One region of the Arthrobacter sp. Y3223065 genome, then DNA from elsewhere that is predicted to be linked to it. Evidence: predicted binding sites of a transcription regulator. Region 1 holds the regulator's gene; the other holds the start of a gene.
What was found. The regulator LexA, encoded in region 1, represses DNA repair genes until DNA is damaged. The targets are predictions, from matches to a motif close to TCGAACANNTGTTCGA.

Region 1 (7,386 bases):
GCCGCCGGTTCCGGCGGCAAGCCATTGCAGCGCCGCCTCGTAGCCGGGATCCGCGCTGCCGTCGTCGTGGTCGAACTGATGGAGCGGATTTCCTTCACCACTCAGGTCCCGCCCGGCCCAGCTTTGGCCGGCAGAGTCCCCCGCGCCGCCGGCTCCCGCCAGCGCAGCGGCAATATGGGCGGGCAGCTCCTTCTTGCCCATGCTGGTCTCTCAGCGCCGTCCGGCAACGTCGAGCGCTTCGGGCAGCGTGAACTTGCCCGCGTACAGGGCCTTGCCCACAATCGCTCCCTCAACTCCGGCCGGAACCAGTGCGCGCAGCGTCCGCAGATCATCCAGGCTGGAGATCCCGCCGGAGGCCACCACCGGCTTGTCGGTCCGCTCGCACATCTGCCGGAGCAAATCCACGTTGGGTCCACGCAGTGTTCCGTCCTTGGTCACATCGGTCACCACGTACCTGGCGCAGCCGGCGTCTTCGAGGCGGGCCAGCACCTCCCAGAGGTCGCCGCCATCCTGCGTCCAGCCGCGGGCCGCCAGCGTGGTGCCACGGACATCGAGGCCGACGGCGATGGCGTCCCCGTGCCGTTCAATGGCGCGGGCCGTCCACTCCGGGTTTTCCAGGGCGGCGGTTCCCAGATTGACACGTGCGGCCCCGAACTCAAGCGCACGCTCCAATGAAGCGTCGTCGCGGATGCCGCCGGACAGCTCCACCTTGATTTTCAGTTCGTCGGAGACCCGGCGGAGCACTTCCGTGTTGTTGCCCCGGCCGAACGCCGCGTCGAGGTCCACCAGGTGCACCCATTCCGCCCCGTCGTTTTGCCATGCCAGGGCGGCTTCCAGCGGGTCTCCGTAGCCGGTCTCGCTGCCGGCTTCGCCTTGGACCAGCCGGACGGCCTGGCCGTCGGCAACATCGACTGCGGGCAAGAGTTCGAGGATGGAGGTTTGGTTCGTCATGGTTCTTCCGCTTTCTGCGCGCCGTCAGCTGCGCGGGATGGATGTGGTTACTCGGCCGGGCCGAGGGTGAGCAGGTAGGCAGCCAGCAGCGACATGCCGGCGAGGATCCAGAAGACGATAACCAACCACTTGGACAGCCGCTGCTGCCGGAACGAGATGGCGCCGCCGGCCAGCAGCCCGGCCAGGGCCATCAGGAGAATGCTGCCCATGGCTACCTCAGCGCCTTCAGCCAGTTGCGCAGCAGCTCGGCGCCGGCGTCTCCTGACTTTTCCGGATGGAACTGGGTAGCACTCAGCGGACCGTTTTCAACGGCCGCTATGAACGGGGCGCCGTGCGTGGACCACGTCACCAGCGGCGGTGTCATCGCGGGTTGGGTCACATCGAAGTTCCAGTGCTGCACACCGTAGGAGTGCACAAAGTAGAAGCGCTCGTCTTCGATTCCGGCAAACAGCCGGCTGCCCTCCGCGGCGTCCACGGTGTTCCACCCCATGTGGGGGACGACCTCCGCCGGCAACGCTTCCACGGTTCCCGGCCATTCCCCCACACCCTGCGTGCGCACGCCATGTTCAACGCCTTCTTCGAACATGACCTGCAGGCCCACGCAGATGCCCAGCACGGGCCGTCCGCCGGCCACCCGGCGTCCAATCCAGCGAAGCGCGTCCACGGACTTTAGCCCCTTCATGACCGTGGCGAAGGCGCCGACCCCGGGAACCAACAGCCCGTCGGCCTCCAGGACGTCGTCGGAGGCATGGCTCAGCGTGACGTCGGCTCCCACATGCTCCAGCGCACGGACTGCCGAGCGCACGTTCCCGGAGCCGTAGTCCAGTACCGTGACCTTGGGCGCAGCGGTCACAAGGCCCCCTTCGTCGAGGGAATGCCCTCGACACGTGGATCGGCTTCGACGGCGGCGCGAAGCGCCCGGGCGAAGGCCTTGAACTGGGCCTCGACGATGTGGTGGGGGTCCCTGCCACCCAGCACGCGCATGTGCAGGCAGATCTGGGCGTGCAGTGTGATCGATTCGAAGACGTGGCGGGTCAGCGACCCGGTGAAGTGCCCGCCGATCAAGTGGTACTCCTGGCCTGCCGGTTCTCCCGCGTGCACCAGGTAGGGCCTGCCGGAGATGTCCACGACGGCGTGGGCCAGCGCTTCGTCCAGGGGCACCGTTGCTTCGCCGAACCGGCGGATTCCGGCCTTGCTGCCCAGTGCCTCCTTCAGGGCCTCCCCGATCGTGATGGCGACGTCTTCGACGGTGTGGTGCGCGTCGATGTGCGTGTCTCCGCTGGCCTTCACGGTCAGGTCGACCAGCGAGTGCTTCGACAGGGCGGTGAGCATGTGGTCGTAGAACGGCACGGTGGTGCTGATCTCGGAGCGGCCGGTGCCGTCGAGGTCCAGTTCAACCAGCACGGACGACTCGCTGGTGATGCGTTCGAGGCGTGCGGTACGTCCGGTGGTGGTTTCCACGGTCATGGGAGTCCTTTGACGAATTGGTCGACCGGCGCAAACCGGTTCGCTCTTACTAGTTTAGGAGACGGGGCTCGCCACGAGGGCCTTGATGCCGTCGAGGAAGGCTGTGGTCTCGGCCTCAGTGCCGGCGGTCACCCGCAAGTGGCCGGGGATCCCTACGTCGCGGATCAGCACACCGGCTTCCAGGAGTCCCTGCCACACGGAGCGGGGGTCCTCCAGCCCGCCGAAAAACACAAAGTTTGAGTCGGACGGCGCCGGTTTAAGCCCCAGTCCGGTCAGCCCGTCGACAATGCGGTCCCGCTGAGCCTTGATGTCCTCAACATTGGCCAGCAGGGCATCGGCATGCTCCAAGGCGGCCAGGGCCGTTGCCTGCGTCACCGCCGAGAGGTGGTAGGGCAAGCGGACCAGCCGCAGCGCGTCGGTAATCTGCGGGGCGGCGGCAAGGTACCCTACCCTGGCGCCTGCCAGCGCGAAGGCCTTGCTCATAGTGCGGGAGACAATGAGTCTCTCCCGCCCCGGCAACAAAGTCAGCGCGCTCGGCGTTCCGGCGTGGGCGAACTCGGCGTAGGCCTCGTCCACGATCACGATGGCCTGGGAGGCCTCGCCTGCTTCATACGCGGCCTCCACGACGTCGAGGCCCAGGGCGGTTCCCGTCGGGTTGTTGGGCGAACAAAGAACGACGACGTTTGCGGCGGAGTCGGCCACGGCAGCGGCGGCAGCGTCCGGCGACAATGTGAAGTCTGCCCCCCGCGGAACAGCCACATAATCCGTGTCCGTCCCGCTGGCCAGCAGCGGGTACATCGAATAGGTGGGCGGGAAGCTCAGCAGGGTACGGCCGGGGCCGCCGAAGGCCTGGAGGATTTGCTGCAGGACTTCATTCGATCCGTTGGCAGCCCAGATGTTCCCTGCGGTGAGGCCGTGCCCCAAGTAGCGGGCCAGTGCCGTTCTCAACTTCGTGAACTCGCGATCCGGATACCGGTTCAGGCCCGCGGCCGCGTCGCTAACGGCCGAGACGATGGCCTGACGGACGGCGTCGGGCAGTCCGTGGGTGTTTTCGTTGACATTCAGGAGGACGGGAACCTCCAACTGGGGCGCACCATAGGGCTCCAAGCCCCGAAGATTGTCCCGCAACGGCAGGCGGTTCAGGCGTTCTAACTGCTCACTCACCGGTCCAGTTTAAGCTTCGGCCCGCCCGGGGCAGGAATCGGGCGGGCCGAAGCAGCTCATGTTACGGCTGCCTCAGCGCGCGGACGGGACCAGCAGCTGCTGGCCGGCATGGACGATGTCTCCCTGGAGGCCGTTCAATTGCGCGATCTCGAAAATGACATCGTGAGGGTTGCGGTCGGGGGCGGACCGTACCGCCACGTCCCACAGCGTCTGGCCGCTGCCAACCGTGACAGTTGACGCCGGCCCCGGCCCCAGCCCCCCGGCGGCGGCCATTGCCGGCGCCGTGAAGAAACCGATCAAGGTCAGGGCGGCGGCCGCGGCCAGCATCAGCGGCAGGCCAATCAGCAACAAACGGCCTCTGCGGGTCAGCCGGAGGTTGGTGCTGGTACGGACGCCGGCGGCCTGCGGTGCGAGCTGGGCGGACATGGTGTCACCTTTCCGATTTTCGATCTATTTCGGCTGGTTTCGATCGTCTGGCTGTCGCGTTCGAATATATCTTCGAACGTCTCTCCTACAGTTCTAGCACTGGTGATCGAACATTGTCGAGACTCAGTCGAACAAATGTTTGAAATTCACCACCGCCTCGCCTAGCGTTGGAAGCGTCAAGCGGCGGTAAGAGCAGTGCACCAGCCGCCACCGACAAAACAGCCGAGACAACAATCCATGCGCGGTTCCGCTACCGCAGCACCGGCGCGTGGACCACTACGGGAGACCGGGGCCGGATATGTCCGAAGAGAGCACCACCAAAGCCGGAGCCAGGCGACGCGGCCGACCCGTCAAAGTGGGACGCAGCCTGACGCCGCGGCAGAAGAAGATCCTGGAGACGATCCAGCGATCCGTCATGTCCAACGGATACCCTCCGTCGATGCGCGAGATTGGTGACACCGTCGGCTTGGCGAGCCTGTCCAGCGTCACGCATCAGCTGGCCCAACTCGAGAAGATGGGCTACATCAGGCGCGACCCTAAGCGTCCCCGTGCGATGGAAATCCTGACTCCGCTGACACTCGAGCACGGGGGTGTGGAAATCGTCGGAGTCGATGAACCGCAGCAGCTGCGCAGCTCCAGCGGCGTTGCAGTATCTGAACTCACCACGTCGTCCGACACGGCGATGGTGCCGCTGGTGGGACGGATCGCGGCAGGCGGGCCGATCCTGGCGGATCAGGCGGTCGAGGACGTCATGCCCCTGCCTCGTCAGCTCGTGGGCCACGGCGAGTTGTTCATGCTCAGGGTTTCGGGCGATTCAATGATCGATGCGGCTATCTGTGACGGCGACTGGGTAGTGGTGCGCCAGCAGCACACGGCCGAGAACGGCGACATCGTGGCGGCGCTGCTCGACGACGAAGCCACGGTCAAGACCTTCCGGCAGCGCGACGGACACACCTGGCTGCTGCCGCAGAACACCCAGTACGAACCGATTCTGGGAGACCACGCAACCATCATGGGCAAGGTTGTCTCGGTGATGCGGGCCCTCTGACCCGCCGCAAGCTACTCAGTTCCCCCTCTGCCGGTCAGCGGGAGACTTCGCCCGTGCCCGGTTTGCGGGCGGACGACCGCTCCCGCGTGGCTGCTGCCACGGCCCGTTCAGGCAGCGGCAGCAGCCAGCCTCTCCAGGATCTGACGTGCCATGGCGCCGTCCTTGGTGCTCCAGAAGGGCGGCAGGGCGCTGCGCAGGAAGCCCCCGTAGCGTGCTGTCGCCAGCCGTGAGTCCAGCACGGCCACAACTCCCCGGTCATTGGAGGCGCGGATCAGCCTGCCTGCCCCCTGCGCCAGCCGCACAGCCGCATGGGTCGCCGAAACGGTCATGAAACCGTTTCCCCCGGCCTGCGCCACGGACCGGGTTCGGGCGGTCGTGAGCGGGTCGTCCGGCCGGGGGAACGGAATCCGGTCGATGACCACGAGCCGGCACGCTGCACCGGGAACGTCGACGCCCTGCCAGAGCGTCATGGTGCCAAACAGGCATGCGTCCGGTTCCTCGGCGAATTGGCGGACCAGTGCCGACATCGATGATTCTCCTTGGCACAGGATGGTCAGGTCGGTGCGCTCGCGCATCTCCGCTGCAGCTTCTTCTGCCGCACGCCGCGAAGAAAACAAGCCCAGGGCGCCGCCGCGCGAGGCCAGCAGGAGCTCCTCCAGTTCAGCAAGCTGCTCGGGGCTGGTGCCCCGGCCTGGCTTGGGCAGATGTGACGCCACGTACAGCACGCCCTGCCGGGGGTAATCGAAGGGGCTGCCCACATCAACGCTGGAATAGGCCGGCGCGCCTGCTCCCAGCAGTCCGAGTGACCCGGCTACTGCGTCGAAGGTTCCCCCGACGGACAATGTTGCCGAGGTGAGCACCACCGTGTGTTCGTCGAACAGGCCTTCGCGCAGCCGGGACGCCACGGAGAGCGGCGCTATGTTCAGCGTTGCCGGCTGGTCGTCATTGGCGGCGTAGTCGCCGGTCTCGCCATAAGTACTGGGACGGGTCGCCCAGATGACCTCCCGGGAGTCGGGCGCGGACAGCAGCCGTTCAGCCAGCTCCAGCACGGCAGAGAGCCGTGACCGCGCCATCTGCCGGCCGCCGTCCGCTGCCCCCGCACCCTCCGGCTTGGAATCGGAAAGCGCTGTACGGGCGGCTTCCCGCAGTTGCGTGAGCACCAATTCATGCTCCTCGCGGAGGCCGGCCGCCAACAGCCCGGTCGGCACCGACTGCAGGACGTCCTCCAGGGCGTCGGCCGCGGAGTTCAGCGGTTCCACGCTGATCCCCGTGTGCTTGCGCGCCGTGGAGGCGGCGGTGCGGACCATGGCAGCGGAGAGTTGCCCCGCGACGGCGCTGGTGACGCGGTCCTGCAGCTCATGGGCCTCGTCGATGACCACCACATCGTAGTCCGGGAGCACGGCCACGCCTTCGAAGGCGTTGATGGCCAGCATGGCGTGATTTGTGATCACGATGTCTGCCTCTGCCGCGTGGCCCCGTGCCAGTTCGCTGAAGCACTCGGCCGCCAGGGGACATTTTTGGGCGCCCAGGCATTCCATCGACCCGACGGAGACCTGGCGCCACGCCCGGTCGCTGACACCGGGCACCAGTTCGTCCCGATCGCCGGTTTCGGTCCCCTGTGCCCACTCGCGCAGGCGCACGACCTCCTTGCCCAGTGCGCCCGATGCGCCGGAAGCCGCCGCCGAGCCGGCCGGAGCAGGATGCGGAACGGCGTCCTCGCCCAGGCTGAACAGTGCCGCCGGTGCATCTTCGTCCGGAAAGCCGCCCGCCAGCTTGTGCAGGCAGAGGTAATTGTTCCTGCCTTTGAGTAAAGCGACGTCCAGCGGCCTGGGAAGCTCGTCGGCGACGGCCTCCAAGAGCCGCGGCAGATCACGCTTGACGATCTGCGATTGCAACGCCAGCGTCGCGGTCGAGACGATGGCGGGCTTTTCCCCCTGCAGCGCCTGGACCATGAGCGGCACGAGATAGGCCAGCGACTTGCCGGTGCCTGTGCCCGCCTGCACCAGCAGGTGCTGCCGGCGGTCAAAAGCCTCGGCCACTTTCGCGGCCATCTCATGCTGGCCGGCACGGTGCTGGCCGCCCATCCCCTGCACCGCGACATCAAGCAGCCGCAACGCCTCGCCGGCGGGAACCTGGAGATCAGTCATTCCGGATGAACTGTTCCAGCTCCGATGCCAGGCCCTCGCGCACCATCACGTCGAGGCGCGTACCGTCCTCTCCATGCTCCATGGAGAGGATTTCGGCGTCTTCGTTGTGTAAGCGGCTGATCACTTCGCCCCGGTCGTAGGGCACCAGCAGCTGCAGCTTCACGCTGGGCCGCGGTATCGTCT
Region 2 (7,386 bases), on a different contig from region 1:
GCTGTCACGCCGGAGACGGGAAGGGCCGCGGCCTGCTCAAAAGTGAGTTCTGCGGGCTTGGGGGCCAGCAACGACTCCGCTGCCACCGCAAATTCCGCGAAGGAGCCTTTGCCGAAACCGAAGACCTCGTCCCCGATCGAGAATTTCGTGACGGCACTGCCTACGGCCGCTACCGTTCCCGCGACGTCAAGCCCGGGGATCGGATTCTTAGGGGACTTCCACCCGGACACAGCGCGGACCGGATACGGCAGGCCGGTGGCCATGTGCCACGTGCCGCGGTCCAGGCCGGCGGCGCGGACCTTGATGAGGACTTGGCTTTCGCCGACCTCCGGTACTGCGATATCGGCCGGGTGCAAGGCATCGGTAATTCCGTACCGGGTCTGCACAATTGCGCGCATGGTGGGTTTTGCCGGGGCGGGGGAGGCGCTGTCACGCAGCGGCTCCGTGTTGGCCGCCGACGGGGAATCTGATGGTTCCATGGGACTTCCTTCTCGAGGATGTGGATGACGTGGAGCCCAAGTATTGCCGTACAAAGTACGAAGGTACCGTACAAAGTACGGGAATGCTATAGTCGCGGGAACAATGATCAAAAAACCAGGCAGCGCCCCCGCAGAACGCGTTCCGCTCAGCAGGGAGCGCGTGCTCCGTGCCGCCATCGAGATCGCCGACGGCGGCGGGCTGGCCCGCCTCACCATTCGCTCACTGGCCGACGCGCTGGACGCCAAACCCATGTCGCTCTACCACCACGTCCGCAACAAGGACGAGATCCTCGACGGCATCGTCGATGCCGTCTTCGAAGAGATAGAACTGCCGGTGCCCGGGGAAGAATGGCAGGCGGAGTTGAAGCGGCGTGCAGCCTCGGCCCGCGACGTGCTGCGACGCCATCCGTGGGCCATCGCCTTGATGGAATCGCGCACGACGCCCGGACCGGCAAACCTGCGCCACCACGATGCAACCCTGGGCGCCCTTCGTGCCGCCGGATTCTCGCTGCCGCTGGCGGCCCACGCCTATGCGCTGTTGGATGCATACGTTTACGGGACGGCTCTTCAGGAAGCGTCCTTGCCTTTCGACGGCCCGGACAGCTTGGCGGAAGTCGCCGGGCCGATGGTGGAGATGTTCACCGCCCAGGACTATCCACACCTGCGGGAGCTGGCCGTGGAGCATGTGCTGCAGCCCGGATACGAATTCAGCGACGAGTTCGATTTCGGCCTCGACCTCATTATCGGCGGCCTGGCAGCGTCCCTGCACGGCCCCGGGCCCGGGGAAGAATCAACGGAGAGGGCGGAAGCGCCCTCGCCCTGAACCATGGGTCGCGGGAAAGCCGTAGCGGCTAATGCCGGGGAACCCTGATCCGAGGCCGGGGAGCCGCCGGTGCCCCGCCAATGTTCCGCGGCTGCCGCCGTTTTCCTATACTGGCGGGATGGGAATGCCGGTGCTATTCGGCGTCGTGGCTTCCAGCGCCTTGGTGCTGGGCGCGTTCATCGGTGTGAAGTTCGAGCTGCCCAAGCGTGTGCTGGCGATCCTTCTGTCTTTCGCGGCCGGTGCGCTGATTACGGCGCTGGCATTTGAACTGTTTGAAGACTCCTACGAGCGCGGCGGCATCTGGCGGGCGGTGATCGGCCTGGGTGTTGGGGCTGCGGTATTCACGGCGCTGAGCGCGCTGCTGGACCGCTGGGCGCAGCCGTCGTCCCGTTCCACGCCGGCGGACGAGTACCAAGGCAGTGCCAAGCTGGATACCAATGCGGCTGCCGCGGAGCATGCTCCTACGGCTGAGACCACCCGGGGCACTGCCGGACTGGCTCTGCTGGCCGCGGTCACGCTCGACGGCGTGCCGGAGAACCTTGCGATGGGTGTGGCCTTGGGCGAGGGAACCGGCGGGTTGGCCCTGCTCGCTGCGATCTTCGTCTCCAACCTGCCCGAGGCGCTGGTGGGAGCCGCTTCCATGCGCAGCCAGGGCAAGTCGGCGCTCGCGATTATCGGGCTCTGGAGCGCCTGCGGAGCCCTGCTGGTCATCGCCGTCATCATTGGTGCGGGCCCGTTGTCCGGCAGCGACCCGGAATCCATCTCGTTGCCGCTGGCCTTCGCGGCCGGGGCAGTGATTGCCTCGTTGGCCGACACCCTCATGCCCGAGGCCTACGAACACGGTGGCCCGGCGGTCGCCATGAGCACGGCCGCGGGGTTCGTTTTGTCCTACGCACTGTCGCTGGCGTGAGCCGGAGGCAGCGGTGGCGGGACGCCCCATCCGTTGGAGTGCCCCGCCGTCGCTCTGTCGCGGTCGGTTGCCCCCGTCGTGCGGTCGCCGCCGCTATGCCGCCGCGGCCATGCTGGCCGCTGCGACCCGCAGCCCATCGTCGCCGGCGGCGACGCGGATCCGCCCGCCCTCGGCAACGGCCTCGGCCACCAGCAGGTCCGCGATACGGTCATCCAGCTCTCGCTGGATCACCCGGCGCAGCGGCCGGGCGCCGTATTCGGGCTCGTAGCCGGCATCGGCGATCCACTTCACGGCGTCCTCGCCAACCTCCAGCGCGATGCCTTGGGCCGCCAGCCGGGCTTCGGTCTTGCGCAACTGCAGCCGCACGATGGAACGCAGCTGCTCCTGCTCCAGCTTGCGGAACAGCACGATTTCGTCGATCCGGTTCAGGAACTCCGGCCGCATGGTTTCGCGCAGCCGGCCCATCACCCGGGCGCGCAGATCCTGCTCGCTCCCGAAGCCGTCCACTCCGTTGTTGGCGGTGAAGCCCAGCGCTCCGCCCTTGCTGGCCAGGAACTCCGACCCGAGGTTGGAGGTCATGATCACCACCGTATTGCGGAAGTCCACGGTGCGGCCCTGCCCGTCGGTGAGGCGTCCGTCGTCGAGGACCTGCAGCAGCAGGTTGAACACGTCCGGATGGGCCTTCTCCACCTCGTCCAGCAGCACCACCGAGTAGGGGTGCCGGCGGACGCGCTCGGTCAGCTGGCCGGCCTCGCCGTAGCCCACGTAGCCCGGAGGTGCGCCGACCAGCCGCGAGACGGTGTGGCGCTCGCCGTATTCACTCATATCGAAGCGGATCATGGCGTCCTCGTCGCCGAACAGCGACTCCGCCAGCGCCTTGGCCAGCTCGGTCTTGCCCACACCGGTGGGACCCAGGAACAGGAAGCTGCCGACGGGCCTGCCCTCGTCCCCCATGCCGGTGCGGTTGCGCCGCACCGACTTGGCGATAGCGGTCACCGCATCGTCCTGGCCTATTACCCGGGCGTGCAGGTCCTCCTCCAGCCGGGCCAGCCGCTGCCGGTCGCCCTCCGTCAGCCGGGCGGCCGGAATGCCGGTGGCGCGGGAGATGATCTCGGCAATCTCGGCCTCGCCCACCACATCGGAGGGCGCGACGCCGGGGCGGGCCCCGCCGTCGTGGTCCTCGTCGGCACCGGAGGTTGGCTGGTTGGCGGAGGCGGCTGCCAGCCTGGCCTGCAGCTCTTCGATCTCGTCGCGCAGCTTTGAAGCGTTCTCGTAGCGTTCCTCGGCGACGGCGCCGTTCTTGGCCGATTCCAGCTCTGCCAGCCGGCCGCGCAAAGCCTCCACGTCAACGCGCGGGCCGCGCCGCAGGCTTAGCCGCGCTCCGGCCTGGTCGATCAGGTCGATCGCCTTGTCCGGCAGGAACCGGTCGGTGATGTAGCGGGAGGACATCTCGACGGCGGCGCGGATCGCTTCGTCGGTGTAGGCCACCTGGTGGTGTTCCTCGTAGCGGTCCTTCAGCCCGGACAGGATCTGCACGGCGTCTTCGATCGAGGGCTCGCCGACCATGACCGGCTGGAAGCGCCGCTCCAGGGCGGGGTCCTTCTCCACCTTGCGGTACTCGCCCAGCGTGGTGGCGCCGACCAGGTGCAGTTCACCGCGGGCCAGCCGGGGCTTGAGGATGTTGCCGGCGTCCATGCCGCCCTCGCCGCCGCCGCCGGCACCGACCACGGTGTGCAGTTCGTCGATGAACACGATCAGCTCGCTGCCGGCGGCGCTGATCTCGTCCAGGGTTTTGGTCAGGCGTTCCTCGAAATCGCCGCGGTAGCGGGTGCCGGCCAGCATGCCCGGCAAATCCAGCGAGACCACACGCTTGCCGCGCAGTTGCTCCGGGACGTCGCCGGCCACGATGGCCTGCGCGAGGCCTTCGGCGATGGCGGTCTTGCCCACGCCGGCCTCGCCGATCAAGACCGGGTTGTTCTTGGTCCGGCGCGCGAGGATTTCGATGGTCTGGGCGATCTCGTCGGCGCGGCCAATCACCGGGTCCAGCCGGTCCTCCCGGGCCTGGGCGGTCAGATCGGTGCCGAACTGGTCCAGCATCGGCGTTTCTGCCTGAGGGTTCGCGCCCGGCTGCGGGCCGGCGGTTGTGTTGGGGCCGCCGGCCTGCGCCGCAGCTTTCTCCGCCGCCTGCTGCAGCGCCATCGGGGTCACGCCCGAGCCGGCCAGGATCTGGCCGGCGGGGGTCTCCTGGTTCAGGACGAAAGCCGCGAACAGGTGCTCGGGGTCGATGTACGTGGAACCGAACGCGCGGGCCACCTGGTGCGCGTCCAGCAGGGCACGCTGCGCGGACGGCGTCAGCGACGGCGTTTCGCGGGTCGGGGCGGTCTTTTCCGGCAGGCCCTGCTCGGCGGAGCGCGCGATGGCCTGCGGGTCGGCGCCGGTCAGCTTGATCTGGCTGGCGGCCGGCTCCTGACGGGCCATGACGTGCAAAATGTGCAGGGCGTCCACCTCGATGTGGCCGAGGCCCGCGGCAAACCGGGCCGCCTGTGCCAGCACTTCATGGGTGCGGCGGCTGAGCAGGCGGGTGAGGTCAACGGTGCGCGACTGGGCAGCCCGCTGGCCCTGCAGGTAGCGGGCTAGGAACTCGTCGAATGAACCGTTGCCGGAAGCTGGTCCGAAGAACAGTGGCATGAATGATCCTCCTGTGGAACGTGAGTGCCTTCGACTCATGTTAACGCCTTCGGGTGAAGATTATTCCAGAAGTTCCGCAAACTTGAGTGAAGTCGGCTCACTCTTGCCTGGGGTTGTGGCGCGGGGCGTTCATTTCGGGCGAATTTGTTGTGCCCGAATCGTCGGATCCAATAGGGCGGCCGGACTGCTGGACTGCCGGTGCATGGGCCCGGGTGAGGGCCGGTGCTAGTGTTGTCTTCGAAGCTTTGTTCGAAGACGGGGGTCCGGGATGTTCGGTTTGGAGCAGCCGTCGGATGCGTCGGCCGGCCCGGAAATGGGCACCGGAACGCCCGAGGATGCGCGCGGTTTCCCGTCACCGGCGCGGGACTACTTCCACGGCGGCATCGACCTGAACCGGCACTTGATCCGCGACCGCACCAGTACCTTTGTGATGCGGGTGGCCGGGAACTCGATGGCCGCCGCCGGGATCAGCGACGGCGATGAGCTGATCGTGGACCGCTCGCTGACCCCGCGCGACGGTTCGGTGGTGATCGCGGTGCTGGACGGGGAATTGGTGGTCCGGCGCCTGCATCTCACCGCGGACGGCGTGCGCTTGCAGGCGGACGACGGCGGTGTCCCCACCGAGGTGGGCGAACTCGCGGACCTGAGCATCTGGGGCGTCGCCACCCGTTGCCTGCACCATGTCTAGCGGCCCCGTATCGGGGTCCGGCGCCGCGGCCTCCGGCCAGCCGTCAGGGTCCGGCAACACAACCTTCGGCCAACCGCCCGAATCCCGGCCCGGCGAACGAATCGCGCTGGTGGATGTCAACAATTTCTACGTCTCCTGCGAGCGGGTCTTCGATCCGTCCCTCGAGGGGCGCCCCGTCGTCGTGCTCTCCAACAATGACGGCTGCGTGGTGGCGCGCTCCGAGGAAGCCAAACAGCTGGGGCTGAAAACCGGGACGCCGTGGTTCCAGGTGGCGCCGCGGGCCAAGGCGTGGGGGCTGGTCGCGCGCTCCAGCAACTACGAGCTGTACGGAGACCTGAGCGCCCGGGTGATGGAAGTGCTCGGCCGGTTCGGGACCTGGCAGGAGGTCTATTCGATCGACGAGTCTTTCCTGGGCCTGCCCGGCGATGAAACCCAGTTGCTGGAAACTGCCGGCCGGATCCGGGCCGCCGTGATCCGGCAGGTGGGCGTGCCGGTCAGCGTTGGCGTGGCCCAGACCAAGACGCTGGCGAAGTTTGCCAACCACGTTGCCAAGCGGAATCCGCAGATGGCCGGGGTGTGCTCGCTGGGCTCGATGCCCGCTTCCGACATCGCATGGATCCAGTCGCGCGTGCCGGTCACCGGGCTATGGGGCGTGGGCGGACGGACCGGGAAACGGCTGAACGCCCTCGGGATCGAGTCGATCGCAGACCTGAAGGCCGCGGACCCGCAGGCGATCCGCAAGAAATTCTCCGTGGTGCTGCAGCGAACCGTGCTGGAACTGAACGGGACGCCCTGCATCCCGCACACGGAGGAGCGGGCCGACAAGCAGCAGATCATGTTCTCGCGGAGTTTCTCCACGCCGGTGACCACGCTCGAGGAGATGGACCAGGTGATGGCGGTTTACGCCCAGCGCGGGGCGGCCCGGATGGCAGCCGAGGGACTGCGTGCCTCGGTGCTGACGGTGACGGCGGGGACCAGCAGGTTCGCCGGTGGCGAGGGAGCGTTTCCCGCGGCCAGCGTCAACTTGTCGACGCCTACCCAGGACCCAATCCAGCTGACCAAGGCTGCCGTGGCTGCCATGCGCGGTTGCCTGGTACCCGGCGCCCACTATGTCCGGGCCGCGGTGCTGTTGTCGGGGCTGGAACCCGCGGCCGGGCAGCAGACCTTCGACCCCTTCGTCAGCGATTTGGAACAGCGGCACATCGGCGACCTGTTGGGCGCCGTGCGTTCCAAGTTCGGCGAAGCCGCGATCGGTCTCGGTCAGGGCGGGCTGGCCGCCCCGGCGGCGTGGTCAATGAAACGCGAGTTCTCCTCGCCGCGCTACACCACCGAGTGGAGCGACCTGCCGGTGGTCAAGGCGGATTGATCCACGAACGAAACGGGCATGGCAGCGGCCGGGATCTCTGCGGCCGCTGCCATGCCCGCGGCGGATCAGTCGCTCGGGCTGGTGTCGGTCGTGAGCCCGCGGTCGTCCGGGGTTTCCCGGTCCTTCTCTTCAGCCGGTCCGGGCGCGATGTTCATGCCCTCCTTGCCCTCGGGCTCGGGGGCCGAATCAGCCGCCTCCTCTTGAATGTCAGGCGCCGACGGATCTGCCCCGGTGCCCGACTGGTCCCGCGGACCCTTGACCTGGCCGTTGTCGTTCTCGGTCATGCCAGTCCTTCCTTCTGCCGTTGCTGCAAGCCAAGCCCGGGGAGAAACTCGCTTGCCGATATCCCGGGCAGGTCACACTCCAGGCGGGCGCAGGTCGTCGTCCCTGTTACTGGTGGCGGGTCCGCCCGGCATGGCGCCTCCCTCGCCC

Region 2: a site for LexA is predicted at 5,138-5,153, ahead of AC5RUK_RS09490 (LexA family protein). Genes of this name have one in related genera too.

What each region holds. Positions count from the first base shown of each region.
Region 1 is NZ_JBNHGC010000004.1:27,932-35,317, forward strand. It holds gene AC5RUK_RS11890 (SseB family protein) at 1-201, opposite strand, end outside; gene priA (bifunctional 1-(5-phosphoribosyl)-5-((5-phosphoribosylamino)methylideneamino)imidazole-4-carboxamide isomerase/phosphoribosylanthranilate isomerase PriA) at 211-951, opposite strand; gene AC5RUK_RS11900 (hypothetical protein) at 999-1,160, opposite strand; gene hisH (imidazole glycerol phosphate synthase subunit HisH) at 1,163-1,804, opposite strand; gene hisB (imidazoleglycerol-phosphate dehydratase HisB) at 1,801-2,418, opposite strand; gene AC5RUK_RS11915 (histidinol-phosphate transaminase) at 2,473-3,582, opposite strand; gene AC5RUK_RS11920 (LysM peptidoglycan-binding domain-containing protein) at 3,655-4,008, opposite strand; gene lexA (transcriptional repressor LexA) at 4,307-5,056, shown strand; gene AC5RUK_RS11930 (ATP-dependent DNA helicase) at 5,164-7,203, opposite strand; gene hflX (GTPase HflX) at 7,196-7,386, opposite strand, start outside.
Region 2 is NZ_JBNHGC010000003.1:182,629-190,014, reverse strand. It holds gene AC5RUK_RS09510 (NAD(P)-dependent alcohol dehydrogenase) at 1-479, opposite strand, end outside; gene AC5RUK_RS09505 (TetR/AcrR family transcriptional regulator C-terminal domain-containing protein) at 583-1,302, shown strand; gene AC5RUK_RS09500 (ZIP family metal transporter) at 1,421-2,212, shown strand; gene AC5RUK_RS09495 (ATP-dependent Clp protease ATP-binding subunit) at 2,306-4,900, opposite strand; gene AC5RUK_RS09490 (LexA family protein) at 5,214-5,588, shown strand; gene AC5RUK_RS09485 (Y-family DNA polymerase) at 5,581-6,954, shown strand; gene AC5RUK_RS09480 (hypothetical protein) at 7,020-7,238, opposite strand; gene AC5RUK_RS09475 (hypothetical protein) at 7,311-7,386, opposite strand, start outside.